4 regions of the Lysinibacillus sp. CTST325 genome follow, and region 4 is predicted to be linked to each of the others. Evidence: riboswitches for the same ligand, from Rfam matches in the RefSeq annotation. Region 4 holds a riboswitch; each other region holds the start of a gene.
What was found. A riboswitch is a leader RNA that binds a small molecule or an ion and turns the genes downstream of it on or off. The one in region 4 is predicted to bind thiamine pyrophosphate.
Positions count from the first base shown of each region.

Region 1: another riboswitch for thiamine pyrophosphate. It lies ahead of ACYQ73_RS06365 (ABC transporter substrate-binding protein); the one in region 4 lies ahead of thiT (energy-coupled thiamine transporter ThiT).
Region 2: another riboswitch for thiamine pyrophosphate. It lies ahead of thiC (phosphomethylpyrimidine synthase ThiC); the one in region 4 lies ahead of thiT (energy-coupled thiamine transporter ThiT).
Region 3: another riboswitch for thiamine pyrophosphate. It lies ahead of thiW (energy coupling factor transporter S component ThiW); the one in region 4 lies ahead of thiT (energy-coupled thiamine transporter ThiT).

Region 1 covers NZ_BAAFHO010000002.1:187,893-192,523, reverse strand. The annotation lists gene ACYQ73_RS06380 (ABC transporter ATP-binding protein) at 1-292, opposite strand, end outside; gene ACYQ73_RS06375 (ABC transporter permease) at 270-1,040, opposite strand; gene ACYQ73_RS06370 (thiamine-binding protein) at 1,040-1,330, opposite strand; gene ACYQ73_RS06365 (ABC transporter substrate-binding protein) at 1,332-2,327, opposite strand; TPP riboswitch at 2,501-2,610, opposite strand; gene ACYQ73_RS06360 (TetR/AcrR family transcriptional regulator) at 3,017-3,625, shown strand; gene ACYQ73_RS06355 (MFS transporter) at 3,800-4,631, shown strand, end outside.
Region 2 covers NZ_BAAFHO010000018.1:16,885-21,515, forward strand. The annotation lists gene thiC (phosphomethylpyrimidine synthase ThiC) at 268-2,046, opposite strand; TPP riboswitch at 2,370-2,484, opposite strand; gene ACYQ73_RS25040 (AEC family transporter) at 2,729-3,658, opposite strand; gene ACYQ73_RS25045 (S-layer protein) at 4,053-4,631, shown strand, end outside.
Region 3 covers NZ_BAAFHO010000001.1:843,011-847,641, reverse strand. The annotation lists gene ACYQ73_RS04235 (MarR family winged helix-turn-helix transcriptional regulator) at 1-400, shown strand, start outside; gene ACYQ73_RS04230 (hypothetical protein) at 631-936, shown strand; gene ACYQ73_RS04225 (EVE domain-containing protein) at 953-1,432, shown strand; gene thiW (energy coupling factor transporter S component ThiW) at 1,513-2,013, opposite strand; TPP riboswitch at 2,161-2,268, opposite strand; gene ACYQ73_RS04215 (hypothetical protein) at 2,271-2,414, opposite strand; gene ACYQ73_RS04210 (MFS transporter) at 2,567-3,763, opposite strand; gene ACYQ73_RS04205 (ABC transporter substrate-binding protein) at 3,918-4,631, opposite strand, start outside.
Region 4 covers NZ_BAAFHO010000014.1:76,593-81,223, forward strand. The annotation lists gene ACYQ73_RS22910 (AAA family ATPase) at 1-1,261, shown strand, start outside; gene ACYQ73_RS22915 (DUF4870 domain-containing protein) at 1,466-1,801, opposite strand; TPP riboswitch at 1,928-2,036, shown strand; gene thiT (energy-coupled thiamine transporter ThiT) at 2,166-2,726, shown strand; gene ACYQ73_RS22925 (hypothetical protein) at 2,739-2,924, opposite strand; gene ACYQ73_RS22930 (hypothetical protein) at 2,977-3,144, shown strand; gene map (type I methionyl aminopeptidase) at 3,295-4,050, shown strand; gene ACYQ73_RS22940 (hypothetical protein) at 4,077-4,631, opposite strand, start outside.

The DNA.
Region 1 (4,631 bases), on a different contig from region 4:
GAAGCTCTTCGACAATCGCGACGTTCTCCAATATCGTACGCCATGGTAGTAAGCAGGGCTGCTGAGGCATATAGCCAATCGTTCCCCTTTTTTGTTGGATATCTGTATCGTTTAATAAAATGGCACCTTTATCAATCGAAGTAACACCACCAATTAGTTGAAAGAGTGTACTTTTTCCACTGCCCGACGGACCGATAATCGCCACAAATTCCCCGTCTTTCACCTCAAATGATAAATCGCGAATAACCGGAAGAGCATCAAAGGATTTATCAATGTTTTGAATGCTTAGCATGGAGTCCTCTCCCCTTCACAACAAGTTTTTCTAAAAATCGAATAGCGCTAAATAATAGTAAACTTAAAAATACGATAGCAAAAATCGCTACAAACACGCGATCCGTTCGAAATGAAGATTGTGCCAATGTCATATAGACACCAATCCCCATTTTCGCACCTAACCATTCCGCTATGACAGCCCCCATAACGCTATACGTTGCCGCAATCTTAATGCCTGAAAAAATCGCTGGGTACGCATAGGGCCATTCAAGCTTCCAAAAGGTTTGTGCTTTCGTTGCCCCAATCATTTGGAAATAATGCTTCAGCTCAGGTGAGGTTTGACGGAAGCCATCCATTGCTGAAATAACAATTGGGAAAAAGCACACAAGACAAATAATAATGAGCTTTGGCAATAAACCAAAGCCAAACCAAATGATTAAGAGCGGTGCTAGGACGAGCACAGGGACATTTTGTGACATAATAAGAATAGGATAAAATAGCTCCCGCACAAACGTAAAACGATGTAATAGCACGGCAACAGTTAACCCGCACAATATTCCAATGGCAAGTCCTAGAAGTGCTAACTGAACAGTCGCTAACGCATGCGGCACAAATGTCTCATACGTTTGAAAGCCTTCTTTCAAAATGGCACTTGGTGTAGGCAATAGCCAATGTGGCACATCTGCAAAACGAACAATTAGTTCCCATATGAATAAGAGGAAGGCGATAAAAATTATCGTCCTTCCTTGTTTAACAGCTTGCTTCATCACTGGTATTTCTCCGTTAACGTATCCATTGTAATACCTGATGGCTGATATAAAATTTTCACCTGCGTAATGACATTGATCGCGCCAAGTTCAATCATCTTGTCATTCATTTTTTCAATGATTTGTAGTAAAGTCGATAGCTCACCCTCCATTGTCGTTTCTAACGGATGAACTTCATATTTCACCCCTGATGCGTCGATAACCGCAATCGCTGCATCGACAAATGGGATCACATCTTCATATTTTTCAGTTTTCGGGATAATTTGTACACTTATTAATGAGTTTGCCATACTACTTCGTCTCCTTTTTTGGTAAAAAGTCGTTTGTAAATGCTTGTTTTGCGTTAAATTCGCCCTCTAAAACTTTGTTGTCTGTCATCCATTTCGCGTAGTTTTCCCAAACAGATAGCTTTTGCTCGCCCCATTGTGCAGCGTCGTCTTGATACTTATCCGCTAGCCATTCCTGACTTTTATGGACAAGGTTCTTATCTAAATCAGGTACCGCTTCTAGTAAAATATCAGCCGCTTCATTCGGGTGACTGATCGCATATTCATAGCCCTTTGCTGCAGCAGCGACAAATGCTTTTACCGTCTCAGGATCATCCTTAATCATTTTTTCATTTGTAGCGAGTACAGGTGTGTAATAATCTAACTGATCACTATAATCTGTTAAATATAGCATGTTTAGTTTTTCGCCACGCAGTTCGGCTTCAATACCTGTCCAAGCATAATAAATCCACGCAAAATCAATATCTTTTTTCATCATTGTGAAGAAGTCTAAATCGCCTGCATTGACAATATCTAACTTATTAATATCTGCCTTTTTTGATTGCATTAGTGATTGCAGTACTGCCTTTTCAAGTGGTGCACCCCAGCCACCGTATGTTTTACCTTCAAAATCCTTAGGTGACGTGATGCCTTTGGATGCAATGGACGCGAAGCCAGAAGTATTATGTTGAATAATCGCCGCGATCGATACTAAAGGTACATCTTGCACACGTGCCTGTGTAATCCCTTCCTGATAGCTGACGCCAAACTGAGCCTTCCCAGACGCCACAAGCTGATCTGCACCCGCTTCGCCAGGTAATAAAATATCGACATCTAAGCCCCGTTCCTTAAAGTAGCCAAGTTTTTTCGCTACATATAAACCTGTATGATTTGTATTCGGTGTCCAATCAAGAACAACTGATACTTTCGTTAATCCCTTATTATCCTTTTTAGTCTCTTTTTCGCTACAGCCCACTAAAGTTAAAAGTGCAGCCATAAGGACCAATAACCATTTTTTCATGCTGAATCCTCCAAGTAAGTAGTGTGAAAGTGTTCATGAATGAATGTTTTTACAAGAAGAAACCATTCACGGTCTGTTTACACGTAAGGTATGTGCATGCAACAAAAGTCTGAAAACATAAAAAACGCCTAGGATTCCTCCCAGACGTTTTGTTATCAATATCAAAAACTTTTACTTTTTGAATAGATGTTCCCTACGCTGGTACGAGCCAAATCAGGTTCAAAGGGTTAGCGTCTATCGGACACAATCTCAGCTGGCAACACCAGCCCCCCTACATTCTTTCCATATGAACTTTTCGTGATTATTATACCCATATCTATTTGGAAATGACAAGGCTCTGTTTGCAAATAGCGCTGAATTATTATTTTATAGCCTTATTTCTAATCCTTTTTTTGAAATATATTTTTCATTCACACCAAATAACTGCTATGGCGCTTCCTTTGTAAAACGTACTTTAGGAGAGCTAGATAATATTTTCAGACTCCATTGAAATAGAGGCTTCATGCTTAAAATGTCAGTTCTACTTTTTTTAAAGACTCAATTTTAAAGAATAATATCCCTTCATTTAAGGAATTCCATTATAGCTAACTATAAAATTCAAAAAATCCCATCAATATATTGACAATGGAAACAAATTACAATAAAATTTGATTGATTAATCAATCATTTATTATGAAAGGAATATCTAAATGGAGACTAAACTTACTAATGATGAAAAAAAGAAAAGAAAAAGATCTACTATCCTGAACGCCGCCATTAAATTATATAGTGAGAATGGTTTTGCAGAGACAAAAGTTGCCGAAATAGCAAAGGAAGCTGGTGTTAGTTTTGGTACCGTATTTACATATTTTGATTCAAAAGAAGTACTTTATGAAGTAGCTATTTTGGAACCCTTGGAAGAAATCAAACCGTATTTTATCGAGATAGAAAAACACTTTAAAGGTGAGCCTCTTACAGTTATTAAGGAAATGATAGATTGTCATGTACAACTTTTTGCAATGAGAATTGAATTTCTACGCCTAATTCAGCAGGTTCTTGCAAGACCTGAACGGTTTCCGAAGCTTTATAAAGAACTAGATGATTTTGCAAAATTATTTAAGGCCTCTATTTATCCGATTATTGAATCAGGACAAAGGCTTGGTTCCTTTTATGAAGAATCACCTTCATTAATTGCTGAATCATACTTATCCATCTTAAACGGAATGCGTTTAACGTTTATTGATGAATATACAAACGAGACGCGGAAGGATATATCGAGACAAGCACTGAGATTATTTGGGCCTATCGCTAATAAATAAGCTCCTCCCCCTTTGCCCGGCCATCACTTGTAGATAATAAGGTTAAACAAGTTAAACATAAAAGAGAGTCAAAGAGACACTTCCTAATAGGATAATCAATAGATAACCCCCAACTGAGACACCTGAAGATTCTATCGGAAATAGTTCATATTTAATATATTTAGGAGTGATTATATGAAATTGAGAGATATCCATCCCAACATCAAACTTCGCCTAGTCATGCAATTTCTAGGCGGTCTTATTTCTATGGCTGTTATACCTTTTCTGGCAATTTATTTTACTCAAAATATCGGAGCTACTAAAACGGGTATTATTCTTATAATAATAGTGATTAGCGGAGTTATTGGAGGGGTTATCGGAGGACATGTTTCAGATAAAATTGGGCGAAAAAAAATAATGATTTATACTGAAATTGGTTTATTACTTTCGTATCTGTTTATAGCACTTTGTAATTCTCCTTGGTTTAACCTTCCTTATATTTCTGCGGCATTCTTCATCATCACTATGTTTTGCGGAGGGATGTTTCAGCCAGCCGCACAAGCTATGATGATTGATGTTACTAATTCCGAATCGAGAAAGCTTGTATTTACAATTAGCTACTGGTTGGGAAATTTATCAACCGCAATTGGAGGAATCATGGGGGCATTTCTTTTTAAAAACTACTTATTTGAACTATTTATTGGGATTTCACTTATCTCTTTATTATCTGTATTCGTGACTATTTTCTTCATCTCAGAAACCTATTCACCAGAACCTTCACCTAAGTCTTCTCTTCATAAGAAAAAATTTTTACCAGTAGAGTTGTTTCAAACTTACTCAACCGTTTTAAAAGATAAGCTGTTTATGTTTTATATTTTAGGAGCAATCTTGATCTTTACATTGGAACAGTCTTTATCCAACTATATTGGGATTCGCCTTGAAAAAGATATACCCCAACAGTCAGCTTCATTGTTTGGCATAGATTTCATCGTAGACGGCACTAAAATGCTTGGATTTCTCCGAACAG
Region 2 (4,631 bases), on a different contig from region 4:
CGCAGAGCAGAGCTTCCTGGGGGCGTCCGATGAGCCGCTTCACTTCGCTGCAGGGTCTCGGGCCAACACGATGTTGGTCACGAAGGCGTTATCACAGGACGTGATGGTTTTAGCCTTCGTTCCCCTATCGCTGATCCCCAAGGAGTCGCCCAGCCTCCACTCCAATCAACTTAAATACAAGCGTAGGTTTTAACAAATGTCATCCACCACCTTTGGAGGTAAACCAAAATAAGGCTTGTGCCTATAGACACAAGCCCGCTTTACTAATTATTGATAAATTTGACTGCCTGCCTTTTTAAATTCCTCAGCCTTTTCCTGCATACCTTTGTGGATCGCTTCAGTCGTATTTAAATCTTGATCTTTTGCATAATTACGAATATCTTGTGAGATTCTCATACTACAAAACTTAGGTCCACACATTGAACAGAAGTGCGCAGTTTTCGCTCCTTCTGCAGGCAATGTTTCATCATGGTATTCGACTGCACGCTCTGGATCTAACGAAAGATTGAATTGATCGCGCCAGCGGAATTCAAATCGTGCCTTAGATAGTGCATCGTCACGCTGCTGTGCTCCCGGATGCCCTTTCGCTAAATCTGCCGCGTGTGCAGCAATTTTATACGTAATAACCCCTACACGAACATCCTCACGATTTGGTAAGCCGAGATGCTCTTTAGGCGTCACGTAACATAGCATTGCCGTACCATACCAACCTATCATCGCAGCACCAATAGCCGATGTAATATGGTCGTAGCCAGGAGCAATATCTGTTGTCAACGGCCCTAAAGTATAGAAAGGAGCTTCTTTACATACCTCTAACTGCTTATCCATATTTTCTTTAATAAGATGCATTGGCACATGCCCTGGTCCTTCTACCATCACCTGGACATCATGCTTCCAGGCAATTTGCGTTAATTCCCCTAGCGTTTCTAGCTCCGCAAACTGAGCCTCATCATTTGCATCTGCAATAGAACCAGGACGTAAACCATCACCTAAAGAGAAGGCAACATCATAGGTTTTCATAATTTCGCAGATTTCTTCAAAATGAGTATATAAGAAGCTCTCTTGATGGTGATATAAACACCATTGCGCCATAATCGAGCCTCCTCGAGACACTATGCCTGTTACGCGATTAGCCGTTAATGGCACATAGCGTAGCAATACCCCTGCATGAATCGTGAAGTAATCTACACCTTGCTCAGCCTGTTCGATTAACGTATCACGATACACTTCCCACGTTAAATCCTCTGCCACACCATTTACTTTTTCTAGCGCTTGATAAATCGGTACCGTTCCTACTGGCACCGCGGCGTTACGGATAATCCATTCACGTGTCGTATGAATATGCTTACCAGTAGATAAATCCATAATGTTATCGGCACCCCAGCGTGTAGCCCACGTCATTTTTTCTACCTCTTCTGCAATAGAAGATGACACCGCTGAATTTCCAATATTGGCGTTAATTTTTACGTGGAAGTTACGCCCAATAATCATCGGCTCTGCCTCAGGGTGATTAATATTAGATGGCAAAATAGCACGGCCTGCCGCGATCTCTGAGCGCACAAATTCTGGGTCCATATTTTCGCGTATCGCTACAAATTCCATTTCTGGAGTAATAATTCCCTTTCGTGCATAGTGAAGCTGTGTTACATTTTTACCTTTCTTTGCACGTAAAGGCTTTCTAGATAATTCCGGAAAAACATTTTCATTCATTCGTGGATCATCAGCTTTGCGGAATCCATTATCTTCTGGCTTAATAGTACGGCCTTCATATTCTTCAACGTCACCGCGTTCTTTGATCCATGCACTACATAAAGCTGGCAATCCTTTCGTAATATCCACCTTATACGCAGGATCGGTGTAAGGGCCACTCGTATCATAAACACGTACTGGTGCATTTTCCTCTTCACCAAAGCTTCCTGTCGTTGGACTTAGAGCAATTTCACGCATTGGCACTAAAATATCTGATCGAGATCCTTCTACGTAAACTTTTTTACTTCCTTCAAAACTAGACATAATCGTAATATTCTTGTCGCTAACTGTTGTCATAAACTACTTCGCTCCCTTTTTCATTTATACAAGGACCGAATCTAGCTCACCCCAACAGAAAATCAATTTCGCCTTGGCGTAATTGCGTCCGGATTTTGAATTGTGCCCGCACAATTCATTCCTTTGAAAATCCGTGACATCCGCCGGAGGCTTTGTCTTCATTCAGCAGGTGTTTGACGCCCACTGATAAGGAATCTTAACCGCATTCATCTCATCACCTTCAAAGATAGGACTTTTTCGCTGAATGAAGACAAAAGCCGAATCCAAAAAGTTTTGGATCCGGCTAAGAATGTAAAGGTTTAGTTATTGCAAATAACATTGAGTGCAATAATGGTTAACTTTCCCACGCTGGTATGAGCCAGATCAGGTCCAAAGGGTCAAGAAACTTCTATGCGTCTCCCTCTCAGCCTGACTCATCAGACTCCCCTAGTTAATACTATTAAGTTTGATGCTAGTGTAGCAGATATTGTTAAGAGATGGAAGCTTCATTTGATTATTTTTGGCTTATTCACCAAGAGTCAGCGTCAGATGAGACTCTGGAGCGCACGCATGCGAAGCAGCTCAACATTTGATGAATTCATTTTTATATGAATCCATTGAAGATTTATCGGAACAAAATCTTGTTTTATCGGAACAATTTCAGTTTTTATCAACTATGGGCAATCAAATGAGCGCCCAACCGTTAGGTAAACAACAGCTCCGCTACGTAAATCACAATCGTCACTGTAATACAGCTCACCATCGTTGAAAATAAAACTGTTTGTGCAGCAGTTGCCGATTCGACGTCATATTCTAATGCCAAACTAGAGCTATTTCGCGATGTCGGGAACGAACTAGCTATAAAAAGTGATTGTGCCACGACACCGTCAAGACCAAGCGCAAAAATGATAAGCAATGCTACGGCTGGTCCTATGACTAGTCGTGTAAAACAGCTAATGAATACCATCTTATTGAACATGGATTTGATTTCAAGCTGTGATAGTTGTGCCCCTAAAGTTATTAATGCTACAGCGATAAAGCCATCTGCCACATGGTCTATCGGAATTCTTACAAACTGCGGAATAGAGATATTAAAATAGTTCATTGCAACACCAATAATAAGTGCATGAATAATAGGCATTTTGAGGAAGTCTTTCACAATAGACATGCCCGATTTTGTTGAAGAAATTAAATTGTACAAGCCGTAAGTATAGGTCGTCATATTTTGAAATATAACGAGAATGACCTGAATCGCTACTCCAATCGGCTGGGTCACAAAAATCATTTGTGCAACTGGAATTCCATAGTTACCCGAATTAATTAGGACAACACTATTTTTAAACACCGCAGCCTCTGTTTTTACTAAGCCGAGTCCCTTTGCTAGAAAGTGACTAAGCACCATTTGGCTTCCGATAAAGAGTAGAATAAATAATGCAACTTCCCCAAGCACAGACAGCTCTATACTCGTTTCATATATATTCACAAAAACTGCTGCTGGCATGAAGCAATATGTAATAAGTTGAGATAACGCCTTTAAATTAAAGCGAAATTTCTTTTGTAAAACTGCACCAAGTACTAGAAGCACTAAAATTGGAGCTACAATTTTAAAAAAAATCATACCGAGATACACCATAGTGATGTCCCCCTTCCCTCTCCTATAGTAGTGCTGTTTTTATGCTTGGTCAATGTACTTCAAAGTTAACTCACCACTCATATCAAGGCATTTTTTCTGAACATATGGAACAATGCAGTGTCTTTAACAAGATGGTCAAAGTTATCTTTTGGAAAGTTATAGCGCTTGAAAAGAGCGCGATTTCCGCACCAAACTACCTAGTTTCGTACAAAAAAAACTGTCACTTCGCTTTCAGATTTTCTGAAATAATTAAGGATTCTTAAAAACGAACGATACAGAAAAAGGGACTACCTTTCATTTAAGTAAAATAAATAGTAAAATATACCCTTTATGTACTAAATCAGAGAAATATATGATATATTATCCATTAAATACGATGATCGGAGTGACTAAAATGAAGAATAAAGTATTAACGACTTTTATGGCAACTGCTATTACAGCAACCCTAGTATCGCCAATGTCAACTGCAGATGCTGCTTCAAATCATTCATCTTTAAACCACTCAATTCAACTTGATGGGCAGGTAGCTGCAGCCAAAGCAAAGGGACAAACGGTTACCATTAACAACGTCACTAAAGAGAAAGTACTTACATCCAATGGCCAATTTAAAATTAGTCAATCGCTGCAACCTCTCTTTAAAACAGCAAATAGCACTGCATTGAAGAATGCCCAAGCTACAATTGTGGTAAAAAACGGCGAAATTACGAGCATTACAGAACTAACATTAACTAAAGCTGGCACTGACAAAAAAGCGGTATATTTTGATGGTGGTGACGCACAGATTGAAGGAAGCCTAACTGTAAATGCGGATTATGTAAAAGTTCAAAATGTAAATATTAAAGATGAGCTTATTGTAACTAATCGTGTAAAGAAGGCCATTACATTTGATAACGTTGTTATTGGGGATACAATTACTTTTAAGCCTTTATTGACTAGAAATATTAATTGGTTAAATGTTTCCCTAAAAGATATT
Region 3 (4,631 bases), on a different contig from region 4:
TGGTTTTCTAAGTTTTAAATTAGCAGAGGATTTGGAGGGAAATCTCGAAAAATATATTAGCGAAAAATTTCAAATGAAATCTAGAGAAGTCGGGATCATGATTGCTGTAAAAGAAAAAAAGCTTAGTCAAATTCAAATAGGGCAGATATTAAAGTTGGATAAAAATAGTGTCCGCTTTTTTATCGATGGTCTAGAAGAAAGAAAGTATGTTTATAGGGAGAAAAATCCAGAAAATAGAAGAGAGAATTTAATATGCCTTACGGAACAGGGTGAAAATTTGGCAGAAGAATTGTTGAAGACCCTTTCGATTTCTGAGAATGAAGTTTTAAATGTACTTTCATTGGAAGAAAAAGAGCAATTGAAAAGCATTTTGACAAAAGTATATGAAAATCGTGAATAGGGTTTAACTTCTTTCGGCAACCTGCTGAAATAGAGGAACTCAGTCTAAGAACGCCACGTCCTGTGGCAACGACTGAGTGACCAACTTCGTGCTGTCGCTTCGCTTTCGCACAAAAAACATTTGCAGGCCTAAGCACAAAGCCTAATCCGGAAGTTAATTATGCCGAGGCATAATTGATAATCTTATTAATAAAAAAGAAAGAGTGATGAGAAATGAAAGCTGTAGAGGTTATGAAGGAGTATTTAAGAAGAGCGCAAGAAGAGGGCCAAGATTTATCTGATATGTATGCAGATCATGGAGAATTAAAAAATTTTAAAGGTGAAATTTTTAAAGGAAGAAAAGAAATACAAAACTTTTACACGTCACCTATGCCAAAAGGCTTTAAATTAACTATCCAAAATATTGAAGGTGATGATACAGAATGTATTGCTACAGTTTCAACTACTTGGGATGGTTTGCCAAACCCAGTGATTTTGGAAGAAAGGTTGATTCTTGAAAAGGAAAAAATAAAATCGTTGGCGATGATTCCAAAATAAAAGGGGACGGAAGCTTATGTCATTATATCCTAATAATAATCCACTTCCTGTGGCTGAAAGGGAGACGAAATATTGGATTGGCGTGGTATCTCTTAATCATGTGCAAAAAGGGGTTGAGGGAGGATTCGGCCAGTTATGCCATGGTAAAGAAAGACCTTTGAAACGAATGACAAAAGGAGATTGGATCATTTATTATTCTCCTAAAAAAAGTCTAGAAGACAATGAGCCTGTTAGAGCATTTACCGCAATTGGAAGAGTAAAGGACGAACGAGTATACGAGTTCCAAATGGCGGAAAATTTTATTCCTTTTAGAAGAGATATAGACTTTTATAAAGAAGCAAAAGCTGTGCCAATAAAAAGAATCTTAGATTATTTAGAATTTGTAGAGGATAAATCGAAATATGGCTATAAATTCAGATTCGGTCATTTTGAAATAAGCAAAAAAGACTTTTTATTAATTGCTCATGAAATGGGATTACCATTGAAGTATGGGTGAATTTGTTTGGAACAAAAAACGTTACTTTCTTGATTAATTGTCATTAAGGAAGTAACGTTTTTAAATTGCTGTAAATCAAGTTATTTAAGCTGAGTGTTAAGGTTAGTTACAAATACTGTCTTACGTAAATTGCTAGCAACGACGATGCCTAACATTGCACCAATAGTACTTGATGTTAAAAAAGCTGGCATGAAAAATAAAGCAGCAACGGATGTCCCCATTAATAAATGTGCGTAAGGTACTGCAATAAATGACGCAATAATACCTGTGCCAAACATTTCACCGACACCTGCTAGCCATTGCTTGCCACTGTATTTATAGGCAAGAGCTGCACACAGAGCGCCAATAACACTGCCAGGTATAGCTAATAATGAGCCTGTGCCTGTTAAAATACGAATAATGGCTGTGACAAAGGCGACCATAACAGTAGGCACTGGTCCAAGAATGATAGCACCGATAACATTAATGGCATGCTGGACAGGGTAGGCACGCGCAATTCCCGTTGGTATTGAAACGAAGGTAGAGCCTGCTACGGCAATTGCTACTAATAAGGCCATGATTGTTAATTTTCGAATTGACATAATTTCCACTCCTTTGAAATGTGAATTTTATAGTTATCGCCGCTAAACTGGAGAGTTCCGCCGGTAAACAAGGGAGTACCGCCGCTAAAACGTGAAAAAGCCGCTTCCTAAAAACAATAGGAAGCGGCCCTGCATTTACATAACAAAAAGCAAGTGTCGCCACTTCCCTCCGCTAGTGTGAACTAGATCAGGTTCAAAGGGTCCGTATATGATCATATACGTCTCAGCCTTTTAAAGACTCCCCTAGTGGTAAGAATTTAACTTCTTTCAGCAGGTGTCCAAACATCTGTACCTGTCGCTATGCTTTCGGTACAAAAGACATCCGCTGAAATAGAGGAACTCAGTCTAAGATCGCCACGTCCTGTGGCAACGACTGAGTGACCAACATCACGTTGGCCCAAAGCCTCCGGCGGATGTCACGGATTTTGAAAGGAATGAATTGTGCTCGCACAATTCAAAATCCGGACGCAATTACGCCAAGGCGAAATTGATTTGTTAGTTTTTCTCATAAATAATGTAGCATACTACTAAAAATAGTCAATAACTTTTCAGACTATTTTGTATCAGGATGCATAAGGTGTGGTGCTTTTTTCATTGTCCAAATTAGGGCAAGGAAGAAACAAGCCATTAAAATAATAGACCCGAATATATAAGGACTGTTCATATTCCAATCGAATAATATACCTGCTAGAGCTGGACCAATCATATTACCAAGACTCATATATGCATTGTTCAGACCTGCTGCAAAGCCTTGTTCATTTTCAGCAAGCTTTGAAATCAGTGTGTTGACAGCTGGACGAATCAATGTCGTAGCTGTAGAGAAGATGGTCGCTACAATTAAAATAAGGGCAAAGCCAGATGCGAATAATATTAAGAAAATCGAAATGGCTGCAATAAATAAATTGACTAACACTACTTTCATTTCGCCGAAGCGATTAAACAGCGGTGTAATAACAAACATCTGCACAACAACACCAAAAGCGCCACCCACAACTAATATGATGGCGATATCAGTAGGTGTGTAATTAAACTTATCTGTAACAAATAATGATAATGTTGTTTGGAAGTTAGCAATCCCGAAAGAGAATACAAGCATGATAACTAGCATGACAAAATAAGGCATTCGGACTGAACGGGCCATCTGCTTTGCAAGATTATCCTGCTTCTGCGCTTTTTTCGCTGTGTTCGGTTTTGTAGCAGGTAATAAAAAGAACGATAAAATAGCTGCTAAGATAGCTGCACATCCAGCAGTATAAAATGGGAAATGCAAACTAACTTTTGAGAGGAATCCACCGATACCTGGTCCAATCATAAAACCAAAGGACATTGCTGCCCCTATCATCCCCATGCCTTTTCCTCGTTCCTCGTACGTTGTGACGTCAGCCACAAATGCCATTATAGGAGGTGCCACAAATGCAGATCCAAGGCCACCTAAAAAGCGTGCCAAGAAGAGCATCCACACATCTGTAGAAAGTCCGAATCCAATTTGTGCAAGTCCTGTTACGATAAGGCCGAAAATAATGAGATTTTTACGACCGTATTGATCGGAAAGATTCCCAGCAATTGGAGAAAATACGAATTGTGCTAAGGCGAACGTTGCAATCAACATGCCAAGTATTTGTCCTGCAGCACCAAATAGTTTTAAATACTCAGGCATGACAGGAATAATAATTCCGATACTCCCCATTGCGATAAACATATTAAACATTAAAATATACAAAGCCGCCTTATTAGACTTCTGCTGGGTCATCGAATACCCCCTTCTTTAATCAAATATACTACAGTCTACCACAAGGCTTGTACGTTTGCTATTGACTATAAGTCTGAAATAGACCCCGAAGCTTATTTCCAGCTATACAACCAAAAAGCTGTTCTCAATTAACTCGAGAACAGCTTCAAATGGTTTATCGAATACTCATTTTAAATTCTAAAAACAGCTCATTGTATTTACCTAAATAATCAGGGCCTAAGTTTTTATAAACTTCTAATGTTTTACGCTGTTCTTCAGAAGGATAGAAGCGCTTATCAGATACAACTTCTTTATCCATTAATTTCATCGCTGCAATATTAGGGGTAGAATAGCCTACATAATCAGCGTTTTGAGCACCTGATTCAGCTTTCAACATAAAATTAATGAAGGCATGTGCACCATCAATATTTTTTGATGTTTTTGGGATAACCATATTGTCAAACCATAAGTTTGAGCCTTCTTTTGGTACAGCGAAGTCTAAATCTTCATTTTCAGACAGCATGTCTGCTGCTTGACCAGACCAAGTGAGTGCCACAGCAGCTTCATTATTAACCATCAGCGGTGTAATTTCATCCCCGATAATGGCTTTAACATTTGGCGCCAATGTAATTAGTTTATCAGTAGCTTTACGCAACTCCTGGTCATTTAAAGAGTTGAGAGAGTAGCCAAGGTTGTTTAAGCCCATACCAATTACCTCACGTGCACCGTCTACTAAAAAGACTTTACGTTTTAACGAAGGATCCCATAAGTCCTTCCAAGATGAGAAGTCTAGCTTTCCAACGAGCTTTGGATTATAGACAATGCCGACTGTCCCCCAGAAATATGGAACAGAATATTTATTGTTGTCATCAAATGGTAAATCTAAAAA
Region 4 (4,631 bases):
AAAAGTAGTGAGCAATCAATTATCTGATGTACGCATGCAACAAAAGGATCATCGTGCACGACTGGAGCAGCTACAAGAAAAGCAAATAAAACTAGAACAATATTTAGTTGAAAAGACGAAGGAATTAACTAAACAACAAGCAATTGTGGAAGAGCAGCAAAAGCATATTCCAGAAAATCTTACGACACTACAAGCGTTGAAGCAGGCGATTGCTGATAAAAGTTCACAAAAGGTTGCATTACAAACTGCATGGAATCTTAGTCAACAAAACCTGCAGTTCGCCAAGGAAGCAGCAAATAATGCTAGAATGAACGTAGAAATAGCGAAACAGGCTTTTGAGGAATTAAAGCTGAAAATGGATGAAAAGCGTGAGCAATTTTCAGTAAGTATGACGGAAGCAGGCTTTGAAAGCTATGATGAATTTGCTACTGGGAAGCGTAGTGTGTTGCAAATAGAAGCTTTACGGAAGGCTTGCAATGATTATGCATTGCAAATCCACACATTACAGGTACAAATTACTGAGGGAGCGAAGCATCTTCAAGGACAAGAGAAGCAAGATTTAACGGTAATGGAAGAAAAGTTAGAAATGCTTCGTGTCACATATGAGAAAGCCTTCAAAGTATTGCAACAGATGGAAGGATTTGCGAAGGCTTGTGCAGATTTTATCAAAAAAGTTGAGGAGACCGAACAGGAGATTCGTTTACTTGAAAAAGAGGCGGGACGAGTGAAAGAGCTCTATGCAATGTTAAATGGACAGAATGTGAAAAAGCTGTCTTTTGAGCGTTATATTCAAATCAATTATTTAGATAAAATTACAGAGGCAGCGAATATCCGGCTTTATCATTTATCCAACGGTCAATTTGAGCTACGACGTTCAGATCGTTTAGAAAAGCATGCCAAGCAAAGTGGGCTTGGACTAGATGTGTATGATGCTTATACAGATCAATTACGAGATGTGAAAACATTATCAGGGGGAGAAAAGTTTAATGCGTCTTTAAGTCTTGCCCTTGGGATGGCAGATGTCATTCAAAGCTTTCAAGGTAATATCCGCATTGAAACGATGTTTATTGATGAGGGCTTCGGTTCTCTCGATGAAGAAGCATTAAATAAGGCGATTGATACGCTTATTGATTTACAAGATTCCGGACGCATGATTGGAGTCATTTCACACGTTGCAGAGTTAAAAGCTACAATGCCTGCTGTGTTGCATGTCGAAAAAGCAATGAACGGTCATAGTCAAACATATTTTGAAGTGAAATAACAAAGAGGCGTATCTCCGTTATATGGAAATACGCCTTTTGTTATTTTTTAGTTACGTTAGGATTTGTTCCTTTTTTTGCAGCGATTACTTTTTTGACAATCGGGATAACGATAGGTGCTAATTTTACAGCGGTTTTAACAACTTTAGATACTTTCACAAAATAACAGCTCCTTAAGTACTGTCTGTTCAAGGTTGAAATGAAACTTATCGGATGACGCGAACAGCTTGAATAATATTCCAAATAACGACTCCTAATGAAGCGAGAATGTAAATTGCGAATGAAACAAACCAAATGATAAGAAAATTATTACTATCTGAATTTGGATCAAAATTGGTGTTGAATGATAAAGTTGAGAAAATAAAGACTGCAAATAATACTATTCCGAATACGACTGGAATTAAATGTGAAATAAGTGCTCGAATAGAGTGACTCTTTACCGCACTATCTTTAGAAACGAAGTAAACGACTAATGGCACAATAAAGGGTGCGAAAAAAACACTGAGATAACTAAAGGCAGATAAAATTTTTTGGTTCTCCATAGTTGTACCTCCTTTTTTAATATTTACGCATGAAAAGCAGTAAAGTTTCAAAAAAAATAATGTGGAAGAGGTTGTAATCGTAACAGTGTTTGCGTACAATGAGGTTGTTCAATTAAATTAAGATGTAACGACCACAAGGGGAGCTGATGATGTCAGCTGAGACTGGGCACGTAATGCCTTGACTCTTCGAACCTGTAAGTTAACACTTGCGTAGGGATTGTGGATAGAAACCGACACTTTTACGATGTGAGGCTCTGTCCTGGCATCGTTTTTTATCTTTATTGATGCCAGATAGGGACATATTTGCCAACTGATTTCTATTCCTGCTCTTGTATCCTACATCGGAACAAAGGAGAGAATATTTATGGACAATAAAAAACTTTTAATGCTTGTGGAAATTGCGATATTCGCAGCGATTGGCCTTGTGTTAGATCAGGTTTCCTTTAAAGTATGGGCACAAGGTGGCTCTGTTAGTCTAGTGATGGTGCCAATAATTTTAATAGCATTCCGCTGGGGCCTTATTCCTGGTCTGACAACGGGATTACTTATTGGTGTTATGCAAACAATGTTTGGTGCCTATATTATACATTGGCTACAAGGATTACTTGATTATGGCGTTGCCTTTACAGTAGTAGGCTTGGCGGCCGTTGTTCGCCGACCAGTGCTCGATGCTGCCAAAGATTTAAACAAAAAGAAAATGGCGCTTTATATTATTGTAGGAACGGTTTTAGCAGGCTTTTTACGTTATGCAGCACATACCATTGCGGGCGCTGTATTTTTCTCAGAGTATGCTGGCGATCAAAATGCGTGGATTTATTCAATCATCTATAATGGAACATATATGCTACCAGCAACGATTTTAACAGCAATTGTCGGTGTTCTGCTATTTACGGCAGCACCTCAATTAATGCAACGAAAATCATAACGATTATGCCCTTCACATGAGTGGAGGGTTTTTGTTTCTTAAATCCTCACCATAACGTGAGGTTGATTTCCGTTCCGGCTGGGCGCTTTGCCGCTGCCGCTTCGCTTTCGCGCAGATAAAACAATTGCCGCTGCCGCTTCGCTTTCGCGCAGATAAAACAATTGCCGCTGCCGCTTCGCTTTCGCGCAGATAAAACAATTGTTGCTGACGCTTCGCTTTCGCACAGAGCAAAGCTTCCTGGGGGCGTCCGATGAGCCGCTTGGGCCAACACGATGTTGGTCACGAAGGCGTTATCACAGGATGTGATGCTCTTAGCCTTCGTTCCCCTATTTGCTCGCTCCAGGGTCTCATCTGTGACGCTAATCCCCAAGGTGTCGCCCAGCCTCCACTCCAATCAACTTATATACATACGTTTTAAGGAATGTTATTCCCAACCTTTTGATGAGGAGCCTGTTTTTCAGCACTTTACAATTTATGATGGCATATAATATTTAAAGCGTTTAGCGTTTTAAGCATAGAAAGTTATGTTATATTAAGTAGTAGACATTAGATGAAAGGGACGTTAAAAATGATTGTAAAAACGCAAGAAGAGATTGAAGCATTTAAAAAAATCGGCCGTATTTGTGCTGAAATTCGTGAGGCAATGAAGGCTGCTACAAAACCAGGTGTAACAACACTTGAATTAGATGAAATTGCAGGTCGTATGTTTGCTGAAGCAGGAGCAATTTCTGGACCTAAAGGGGAGTATGATTTCCCAGGATACACATGTATTAGTGTGAATGAGGAAGTCGCACATGGTATTCCAGGTAAACGTGTGATTAACGAGGGAGATATCGTAAATATAGACGTATCTGGGTCACTAAATGGCTACTTTGCTGATACGGGCATTTCATTTGTAGTTGGTGAAGGCTATGAGGATAAAGAAAAGCTATGTAGCGTAGCTAAAAGTGCTTTCGACCGTGCGATGACAAAAGTAAAAGCTGGATCAAAATTAAACCAAATCGGTAAAGCTGTTGAGCGTGAGGCATATGCCAATGATTTAACAGTGATTATGAACCTAACAGGTCATGGTTTAGGTCGTTCTTTACACGATGAGCCAAATCATATTTTAAACTACTATGATGCTTGGGATTCTACAATTATGAAAGAAGGCATGGTGCTTGCAGTCGAGCCATTTATCTCAGCGAAAGCGGAGCATATTGTAGAGTCTGGTGATGGTTGGACATTCGTTACGCCAGACAAATCATTAGTTGCTCAAATCGAGCATTCAATTATCGTTACTAAAGACAAACCAATTATTTTAACTTCTCTAGATGAACAATAAAAAAGCTAAAAATCCTGCTAACCAATTTATTTTTGGTGGGCAGGATTTTTTTTAATAAATAATATACCGACAAGTAGCACTCCGCATAAAAACAAGGCTGCAGTTGACACAAGTAGCTCATCAAAACCATTATGTAATGCGACCCCAATATAGGACCAGATAAATACACTTGGATAGATAATATCAAAATAATGGAATCGAATATGGAGCGCTATTGCTGCTCCAATTGTTAGTAAAATAACAGCCCAAAGTGGATCACTAAGGCCAAGACCATTCCATTGATAAGATGTTAGCGTAAAGCTTACATTTGTCATTAGGCTAAATGTAACCCATGCTAGATAAACCGAGAAGGGTATACGACCTGTGAGTGAATGATTGCTGAGAGGGTACGTTTTGTACAACTTAAATAAATACAGTACTAAAGCAAACGTACTGATAATTGACATGATAAATAGTTCGTGATGCCAAACAACAATTGCTAACGCCTGCATGATACATATGCTACTAAAGAGAACAGTCTGTTTAATAGATGTCTTTTTTAGGTTCATGACTAACCAATAACCAAGTAATATGTAAACCAC